DNA from 4 places in the Lysinibacillus sp. A4 genome. Region 1 is predicted to be linked to each of the others. Evidence: riboswitches for the same ligand, from Rfam matches in the RefSeq annotation. Region 1 holds a riboswitch; each other region holds the start of a gene.

What was found. A riboswitch is a leader RNA that binds a small molecule or an ion and turns the genes downstream of it on or off. The one in region 1 is predicted to bind cobalamin.
Region 2: it holds a riboswitch for cobalamin, as region 1 does, so the genes downstream of both, NY607_RS00165 (ABC transporter substrate-binding protein) here and NY607_RS10850 ((2Fe-2S) ferredoxin domain-containing protein) in region 1, are expected to answer to the same signal.
Region 3: it holds a riboswitch for cobalamin, as region 1 does, so the genes downstream of both, NY607_RS18420 (glutaredoxin family protein) here and NY607_RS10850 ((2Fe-2S) ferredoxin domain-containing protein) in region 1, are expected to answer to the same signal.
Region 4: it holds a riboswitch for cobalamin, as region 1 does, so the genes downstream of both, NY607_RS00175 (hypothetical protein) here and NY607_RS10850 ((2Fe-2S) ferredoxin domain-containing protein) in region 1, are expected to answer to the same signal.

What each region holds. Positions count from the first base shown of each region.
Region 1 is NZ_JANWTB010000004.1:436,898-439,091, reverse strand. It holds gene NY607_RS10855 (energy-coupling factor ABC transporter permease) at 1-491, opposite strand, end outside; cobalamin riboswitch at 641-825, opposite strand; cobalamin riboswitch at 1,076-1,257, shown strand; gene NY607_RS10850 ((2Fe-2S) ferredoxin domain-containing protein) at 1,404-1,775, shown strand; gene cobJ (precorrin-3B C(17)-methyltransferase) at 1,780-2,194, shown strand, end outside.
Region 2 is NZ_JANWTB010000001.1:27,553-29,746, forward strand. It holds gene NY607_RS00165 (ABC transporter substrate-binding protein) at 1-933, opposite strand, end outside; cobalamin riboswitch at 1,097-1,283, opposite strand; gene NY607_RS00170 (elongation factor G) at 1,466-2,194, shown strand, end outside.
Region 3 is NZ_JANWTB010000010.1:22,577-24,770, reverse strand. It holds gene NY607_RS18425 (hypothetical protein) at 1-198, shown strand, start outside; cobalamin riboswitch at 543-720, shown strand; gene NY607_RS18420 (glutaredoxin family protein) at 839-1,063, shown strand; gene nrdI (class Ib ribonucleoside-diphosphate reductase assembly flavoprotein NrdI) at 1,060-1,419, shown strand; gene nrdE (class 1b ribonucleoside-diphosphate reductase subunit alpha) at 1,416-2,194, shown strand, end outside.
Region 4 is NZ_JANWTB010000001.1:30,927-33,120, reverse strand. It holds gene NY607_RS00180 (GNAT family N-acetyltransferase) at 1-637, opposite strand, end outside; cobalamin riboswitch at 883-1,066, shown strand; gene NY607_RS00175 (hypothetical protein) at 1,293-2,048, shown strand; gene NY607_RS00170 (elongation factor G) at 2,166-2,194, opposite strand, start outside.

The sequences.
Region 1 (2,194 bases):
GCTAGTGAAAATGACAACCCTACTTTTTGAGCCCCTTTAAAGACAAAGTAAGCAATAAAAGGACCAACAATAGCCATAGAAAAGGCATTAGCCCCTAAAGTTGTAATTCCTCCATGAGCTAATAATAAAGATTGAAATAATAAAACGATTGTTCCAATTACACTCATTGCTAGAGGGCCAAAGAGTACTGTCCCAAGTCCTACACCAGTTGGGTGAGAGCAACTACCTGTAACTGAAGGGATTTTTAGGGCGGATAGCACAAAGGCAAAGGCTCCTGAAAGCCCCAAAAGCATTTTTGTTTCAGGATTTTCATCAATGGTTTTTCGAATAGAACGCAATCCTAGAATGATAAATGGGATAGAGATCACCCACCAAAAAATAGCCCATTCGATTGGTAAAAAACCTTCCATGATATGCATGGCAAAGGCACGTTTTGGCACGATTAAAAAGGCCAGTAAAAAATAACTAAGTTTCCACCATGATAATTTCAAAAAGCTTTCCTCCTAACTAATTAATAGATTTTTAGAATATTGCGTGCGTAATTAAAAAAAGCACTTCTCCTTAGGTGGAAAAGTGCATAGCTAAAAAAGCAAATAACAGTCTCATCTGCTAAGCCGCACACCTATCCTCGTAGGTTGAAACGATCACTTATTTTTCGGCAGGTCTCCTGGCTCTAGTTCAATGCTTTATAGGTCTTCCCATCCGTTGGACAGTGACATATTCTATAAAGCTCCCTATTACAGTGGCGGGACCGCGCCGGGCTCAAACCGGCTTCCCTTTTAAGCAAAATGACAAGCACTTTGCACCGAAAAACATTCAAATTGTGAGATTTCACGACAAAGTGTAACATGAATTTCCATAAATATGCTATACCTTTTATGAAATTTTTTAAATTAAAGGTCACAGTGAATATTCTGATAAAATTTTGTGCGCAAATTATATAGATTGTATAAATTTCATACCTAGTTCCATTCAAAATTGATAAATTTGTCATAAATTTTTAAAGAAATATTGAAATTTTAAAATAATAAGATATGATAAAGACAGTTTTCTATTTAAAATTCTAATAAAAATTTCATATAAAACGTCAATAAGTGCTCGAATAGCTCGAGATAATAGGGAAATTGGTGAAAATCCAATACAGCCCCCGCTACTGTAATAGCTGATGAAATCGCAAAGCCACTGGTACAAACTTGGGAAGGTGCGACAGTAAAATGAAGCTTAAGTCAGGAAACCTGCTTATTTGATTGTGCATGCAAACTTTTCGGAGGGAGAAGTTGAAGCGAAAGCGGGTACCTGTATTTCATTCTATTCGTTTTTATTTGGCTTCTACAAAACCTTTACTCTTCGTTATAGAGTAAAGGTTTTTCTTTTTCCAAAAAGCAAATGAGGGGAGACAGAAGATGACAACTTGGAATTTAGAGGGGATGAAAACACATCTCTTTATTTGCAATGGCAGTAGCTGCATGAAAAAGGATGGGGAGGAAATTACCTTAGCCATTCGAGATGAGATACAACGGCAAGCACTCGATCAGGAAATACATACGACAAGAACGCGCTGTAATGGACGCTGCAAGGATGCTTGTGTGGTAATCGCTTATCCTCAAGGAAACTGGTATCGTGTGCCATCAACAGAGCATGCTAGAACACTAGTACAAGATTTACATCATGAATCCTTATACAACGAACATGTCTTTACACTTCGTGAAGGTACATTACAGCGTACTGCTCAAACAACTGCCATTAAAGGGATCGAAAAGGTGAAAGAGGGGTAACAACATGGCGCAAAAAGGAAAAATTTTCGTAGTAGGCTTTGGACCTGGAGATTTTAAGCATATTACGACACGTGCAGTAGAGGCTTTACAACAAAGTGATATGATTATAGGCTATAAAACCTATGTAGAGCTGATTCAAGATTTAGTAAGTGCAAAATCGATTGTTAGTACAGGCATGACAGAAGAAGTGTCGCGTGCACAGGAAGCCGTTCGTCAAGCCGAAGCAGGGAGCATCGTCTCAGTAATTTCGAGTGGTGATGCAGGCGTCTATGGCATGGCAGGATTAGTCTATGAGGTGTTAATTGAGCTAGGCTGGACAGAAGCAACAGGAATTGAAGTTGAAATTGTTCCTGGGATTTCTGCGATTAATTCATGCGCTAGCATACTTGGTGCACCTATTATGCATGATGCTTGTACAA
Region 2 (2,194 bases), on a different contig from region 1:
CCCTTCAGACGCTGCTGAAAGTGGCAGGATGACAAAGCGCTCATTTTTGACCGCTTCCATCTCCTTTAAGGCTGGATCATTTTTTAAGAATTGGATCTTTTGGTCTGCCGTTGTTTCACCGTAATCAATCACGACAACTACCTCTGGGTTGCGGTCTACTGCATCTTCCTTCGACACAGTTGTCCAGCCTGATTCCACATCACCAAAGATATTTTGTCCACCCGCGATTGTCACAAGCTCATTCATAAAGTTTTGACCAGCTGTAAATACATCCTTTTCACCGCTATCAAACACAAGAACACGTAATTTTTCGCTATCTTTTGGTAATTTAGCTTGTACTGCCTCTACATCTTTCGTCATTTGCTCAATTAAAGCTTCGCCACGATCCTCAATACGGAAAATCTTCGCGATATTGCGAATATCAGTGAAAATATCCTCTATTGTTGGCTTTGTCATGTTGGAAGCCGTATGTAAATACGTATGGATGCCTAATTCTTCAAGCTCTTCTGGTGTGCCTACACCCTTTTCGCCAAAGCCACTTTTCCAGCCTGCATATAGGAAATCTGCCTCGGCATCAATGACTTGCTCCTTCGTTGGGTATTGATCGGAAAGAACAGGGACTTTATCGTATGCCTCTTGCAGTGGTTCATAGATTTTATCATCTAAGTAAGCTGTCCCTACCATAGAATCCTCTAAACCAAGTGCTAGCATGATTTCTGTCACATGCTGATTTAAGCTAATCGCTTTTGTTGGTGCTTCCGTATATGTTTGCGTTGTGTCATTATTTTCAATGGTTACTTCTGCTGCCGCCTCAGATGGCTCAACCTTTTCACCTTGTGCAGCTGATTCCGTTTTGTCCTTTGCGTTACAAGCCCCTAAAACAGCGACCAAGGCAATGATCATCATCAGCCATATACTTTTCCATTTCTTCATGTCCTTTTCTCCTTTGCTGTTAAAATATAGAAAGAAATCAGAGACTTCTTTACTACTAAGGTAGTTGGAAGGGCATAAAAAAACCCTCTTGTCGCCAAGAGAGTAGCATAGTGAAATAACGGTATCATTACCTTCATCACTATCCCCATCCTCGTGGTTCTTAGTCAAAAAATACATACTGGCAGGTATCCTGGCTTAGGTTCATCATCTATACGCCTTCCCATAGTTTCACTACAGTGGCATGCTGTATAGACTCCCCATTTACAGTTGCGGGACAGCATCGGAATTGCACCGATTTCCCTTTTAAGCAAATGACAAATGCCATTTGCACCAATACGTTCTATAATGGTCAATACTATTGATAGACTAGCAGAAGAAAATTTATCGCGCAATCAGTAGTATGACACTAAAAGTATAATCATCATTATATTAGCACTATTTTGACATAAAGACGAACTATTTTACAAGAAATATAGAAGCTAGTATTCTGTTACAATAAAAAGATAGCATTCTATAGAAACGAGGATTTCTTATGTACAAAACGATCGGTGTACTTGCGCACGTGGATGCAGGAAAAACGACCTTCTCTGAGCAAGTACTTTTTCATACAAATAGTATTCAAGCACGGGGGCGTGTTGATCATCAGGATACCTTTCTTGATCATCATGAGCTAGAGCGCAGACGAGGCATTACGATATTTGCCGAGCAAGGGCGCATGAATATTGGCGATGATACATACACATTGATTGATACGCCAGGGCATGTCGATTTCTCCCCTGAGATGGAGCGTGCCATTCGTGTGATGGATTATGCCATTATTATCATTAGCGCTGTCGAAGGGATACAGGGCCATACAGAAACAGTGTGGCAACTTTTACGTCAATACCATGTCCCTACCTTCTTCTTTATCAACAAAATGGATCGTGAGGGTGCCAATATGAAGGCTGTCATCAGACAGCTTCGCAAAGATTGCTCTCAGCATGTATTGTTCATCGATGAGCCACTGCGAGCAGACTATGTATCAAATAATATTATGGAATGGCTGGCGGAGCGCGACGAAAAATTGCTTGATGCCTTTCTAAATGAGTCATTGGAGCATGAACAGTGTCTTGCTCAATTAAAGGAAATGATTAAAAATGAAGGTGCCTTCCCTTGCTTTGCTGGCTCGGCCTTAAAGGATGAGGGCATTCAGGAATTTCTTGACCAGCTCCCGCTGTTAACGGCTTCCCATTTTGACAAGGATGCCCCGTTTGAGGGTGAG
Region 3 (2,194 bases), on a different contig from region 1:
TTAACTTCTAAATGGATTCAGCAACAAGCCAATAAGTGGACAAAGGTATACTTCGATAAAAAGAAAATAGACTTTACCTTTCCGCTCATCGACAAAGAAATGCTAAAGCCGATTATCAAGGAACTACAAAATTATAAAGGACTTGTGCTAGTCGATGTCAAAGCTCAGGACGGGACTGAGGTTAAGGTTAGACTATAATCCCAATGATAGAATGGTAAGAGCATGTTATGATAAAAGCATGCTCTTTATTAATGTAATGATCATTATTTCAGGACTTACGATAGAGACAACTAATTTTCAATGGTACATAAAATAGAAGATTTCTTAAAACTACAAATTAGAATTCAAGATCCATTTTAATAGAAAATCACGTACATCGTTAAAAATAGATTTTTGATTTGGGTATAAGTGCTTAGTGGTAATCTATTTGGAACTACATAATTTAAAATACTGAATAATCCAAAAATAAAGAAGTTTAGAATCTTGATTTACTTTTCATTTGAAGGATGGTACACTTAAAACTATTGAACAACAACTATATATTGTGTTCGTTTTACAAAGGTACTACTACATGTAGTTTAAAAGGGAAGTTCGGTACAATTCCGACGCTGTCCCCGCAACTGTGAAGCTGACGATGATTACAACCACTGTGCATTGGCATGGGAAGGGAATCAGAGAATGAAGCAAAGCCAGGAGACCTGCCTTTATAAAACAAATTTATCATTTCTTCGGGGATTAAGAGATGGGAACGTCAGTATTTTTGGTATGTTAACGTTTCCATTTAGCCTATCTCTCTAGAGGAGATAGGCTTTTTTATTTTATGAAAAGAGGGATTTCTATGAAACTTTATACGAAAACAATTTGTCCAAAATGCCTATGGGTAAAATCTGAACTACAACGTGCAGGACTTGAAGCTGAAATTGTTAACATCGATCACGATGAACAAGCAAAGCAAACGATTATTGACGCAGGTTTTTTAAGTGTGCCTGTTTTAGAGATGAATGAAACTTTTATAGGAGATGTTCAGGAAATTGTTTCTCAAATTGAGTTGATTGCCCTATGATTGTTTACGCGAGTCGTACAGGTAATGTCCGAAATGTTGTATCCAAATTAAAGGCAGAATGTATCGAGCTCTCGGAAGAATTGCGATTGAACAAGCCATATCTCTTAATTACCTACACAGATGGTTTAGGTGACATTCCAGCAAAGGTACAACGTTTCTTAGAAAAAAACAGGGATTTTTGTAAAGGAGTAGTTGCCAGTGGTAATAGTAACTTCGGTCATCATGTATTTGGTGCTGCTGGTGAGAAAATCGCTGCTACCTATCATGTACCCTTAGTAAGGAAATTAGATTTACGAGGTAATCAAACGGATTACGAAGCAATACAAACGTTTTATGAAACGAGGGTAATGAGATGAAAACCTATTTAAAGCTTAATAATGACGTACTGAATCGTTATAGTACAACTGGATTACTGGAGTTAGAAAAGGACCGTGAAGCTACGCGCCGCTACTTTTTAGAGTATGTTAACGTACGTTTGCGTTATTTTATAGATATTGAAGAAAAAATCCGCTATTTAGTTGATGAGGGCTACTATGAGAAAGCCTTTATCGACATGTACGAAATGGAATTTATTAAGAAGCTGTACAAGAAAGCCTATGATTATAATTTCCGCTTTCCATCCTTTATGAGCGCAAGCAAATTTTACGATAGCTATGCTATGAAAAGTCGTGATGGGGAAGAGATCTTAGAAAAGTATGAGGATCGTATTGTCATTATTGCTTTGTATTTAGCTCAAGGAAACACGGCTTTAGCAGAACGCTCTGTCGAAGCAATGATGGAAGCCTATCAGCCTGCAACACCAACTGCTTTAAATAGTGGTAAGAAAGCACGTGGTGAATTAGTCAGCTGCTTTAAATTATCAATGGATGACTCCATGAATAGTATTGCTGAAAATATTGGCTATTGTTTAGAGCTATCACGCCTTGGTGGTGGAGTTGGGGTCAACTTAACAGATTTACGTCCATTAGGTGATCCAATTAAAGAGATATTAAATCGTGCAAGTGGTGTCATCCCAGTAGCGAAACTGTTAGAAAATTCTTTCAGTTATTCGAATCAGTTAGGGCAACGAAATGGCTCAGGTGTTGTCTATCTAAATATTTTCCATGCAGACGTAGAAAATTTCATTTCATC
Region 4 (2,194 bases), on a different contig from region 1:
TCTCACTGCCATACCCCTTGCCCCTATACGCATCTTTTGTCATCATATCATAAATCCCATAGCTATGTTTACTGTCTATTAATAATCCCGTAGCGATAGGTATTTCCTTTAAACAGCCAATAAACATTCGAGCATTTGATGCTAACTTTTCCTGTGAGAATTTATGAAAATAAGTTTCTAATGCTTCTCTTTCTGCTGTTTCTCCAAATAAACTTAGAAAAACTTCCTTATATTGTAGAAGCTCTTCCTTGTTGCTTACTTCTGTGATGGTAAGATGATTGGAAATTCGTGGACCTGTGTGAAGTGTATGGTCAAGCTTCATCATCATATTTCGTTCAGCTTCCTGTAAATTGCAGTCTTTTATCAGCTGTAGCCAATCATCGCTTAGATAGTTGGCATCCACCCACGTGTTGAAAGGAAGTTTATTAACAATGAAATGATTAATCCTTTGTTTAAGATGATTTTCCTTATGAATCATAGGCGATTTCACTACTAGCAAATTAAATGTATCAGTTGGAATATTTGTATTGGCTATGACAAAATGAGCTTCCTCTATAATTTGTCCAGAAACAGCTTGAGTAAATAGTTTCATTTTTTCCTCTAAATTACTCGTCACTAATTGTTGACTTGCTTTCATATCTTTCATCCTTTCACTATTAGTAGTGCGCACTATCTTTTATTATAGAGTCATTGAAAGATTAAAAATACTGAGTTCACCGTTTTTATATCCTCCCATAATTTTCAGAAAACAATCAGGCACGAAAAGCAAGGATGATTAGTAGTTTGGAAAATATTGTGATATTTGACTTTAGAAAAACACTACTTTACAATTGATTTTAGTAATCTAATAGGAATGTGCATATACTCATTCCTATGACAACTGAATAGCGTGTAGTAATAGGTGTAAATTGCGTGCAATTTGCTTAAAAGGGAAGTCGGTGCGAATCCGACACTGTCCCGCAACTGTAAATGTGAGCGACTTTTCAGTATCCACTGTCTTTGGACGGGAAGGAGAAAAGAAGCGATGATCATGAGTCAGGATACCTGCCTGTTACGAGTACACACCATAAACCTACGAGGAATAGGAGGTGGCATGTTGACAAAACAGAATGCTCTGTTCGTCACAGTACGTCAAACGCCCATAGTAAATGAAAGGGTTCACAATCGAACTCGTTCACACATACTTAGGGTTTGTTTGGCATTGTATGATGAAAGAAGATAAAATGAAGGATTTCCTCAAAAGTAGGGAGTCCTTTTTGTTTTGAAAATATGTACGCAAAGGGGATGCACGTATGACAAATATTCATGTAACGACAACGTTGGAAACGCCTTATGAAGATCTGAACATTTGTAAGCAACCACGCACAGAAGTTGCCAAGAAAGCGAAAACAAGAATGGTGGTCGAGTCTCTGATCGATCAATTATTAGCAACGAAGCTGATTCGTAATGATCGCTTCTTTGAGCAAATCTTATATAATAAAGAAATTATTTGGATACAAAATGGGGATGTGGACGGTCATCTTTTAGCGAAAGCAGCCATAGCAGATGAACTAAAAACAAAGACGAATAGTTTTATGATGTACATGCCGACCAATCCGATTGTCTATGAGGTCAACGGAGAAGCGTATCACTTAATTACGCGCATTGATTCTACACGCGCAAAGCCCAACCTCGACCGTCTATCATTGGAGCCAAAGCCTGTTTTAAGTGCCGCTCGTGTCAATGACTTATTATGCTCGATTGTCATGCGCTTTTACGAAACATATTTATATGATTTAGCATCTCATCATGACAAACTCATTGCATTTGTGCAGCAGGAATATGCCCAATTTATTGAAGCGGTGCAAGCGTTAAATGATTATCATTTCAACTGGCATCCACGTGGCAACGGTCACGAGCTTTTACTGCAATTAATTGATCATCTACAACTATTAAAAAGTCAACCTGGTAAGGTACTAATTGATTTTACGAACAAGCATGACTATGTAATAGTTGAACCCGCATATTTGTTGGACAATCCAACAAAGAAAGCTGTCAGTGCACTATAAAAACAAGCCCTCCATTTTTTGGAGGGCTTGTAATATCTTATGGCAGGGTAGAGATATATTTATGCCCAAGAAAGAAATACCCGCGGAAATACCCGAAGCGAGCAGGCTCATCCCATCCTACAGGCAATGCATGGCTGCCTGTGCTT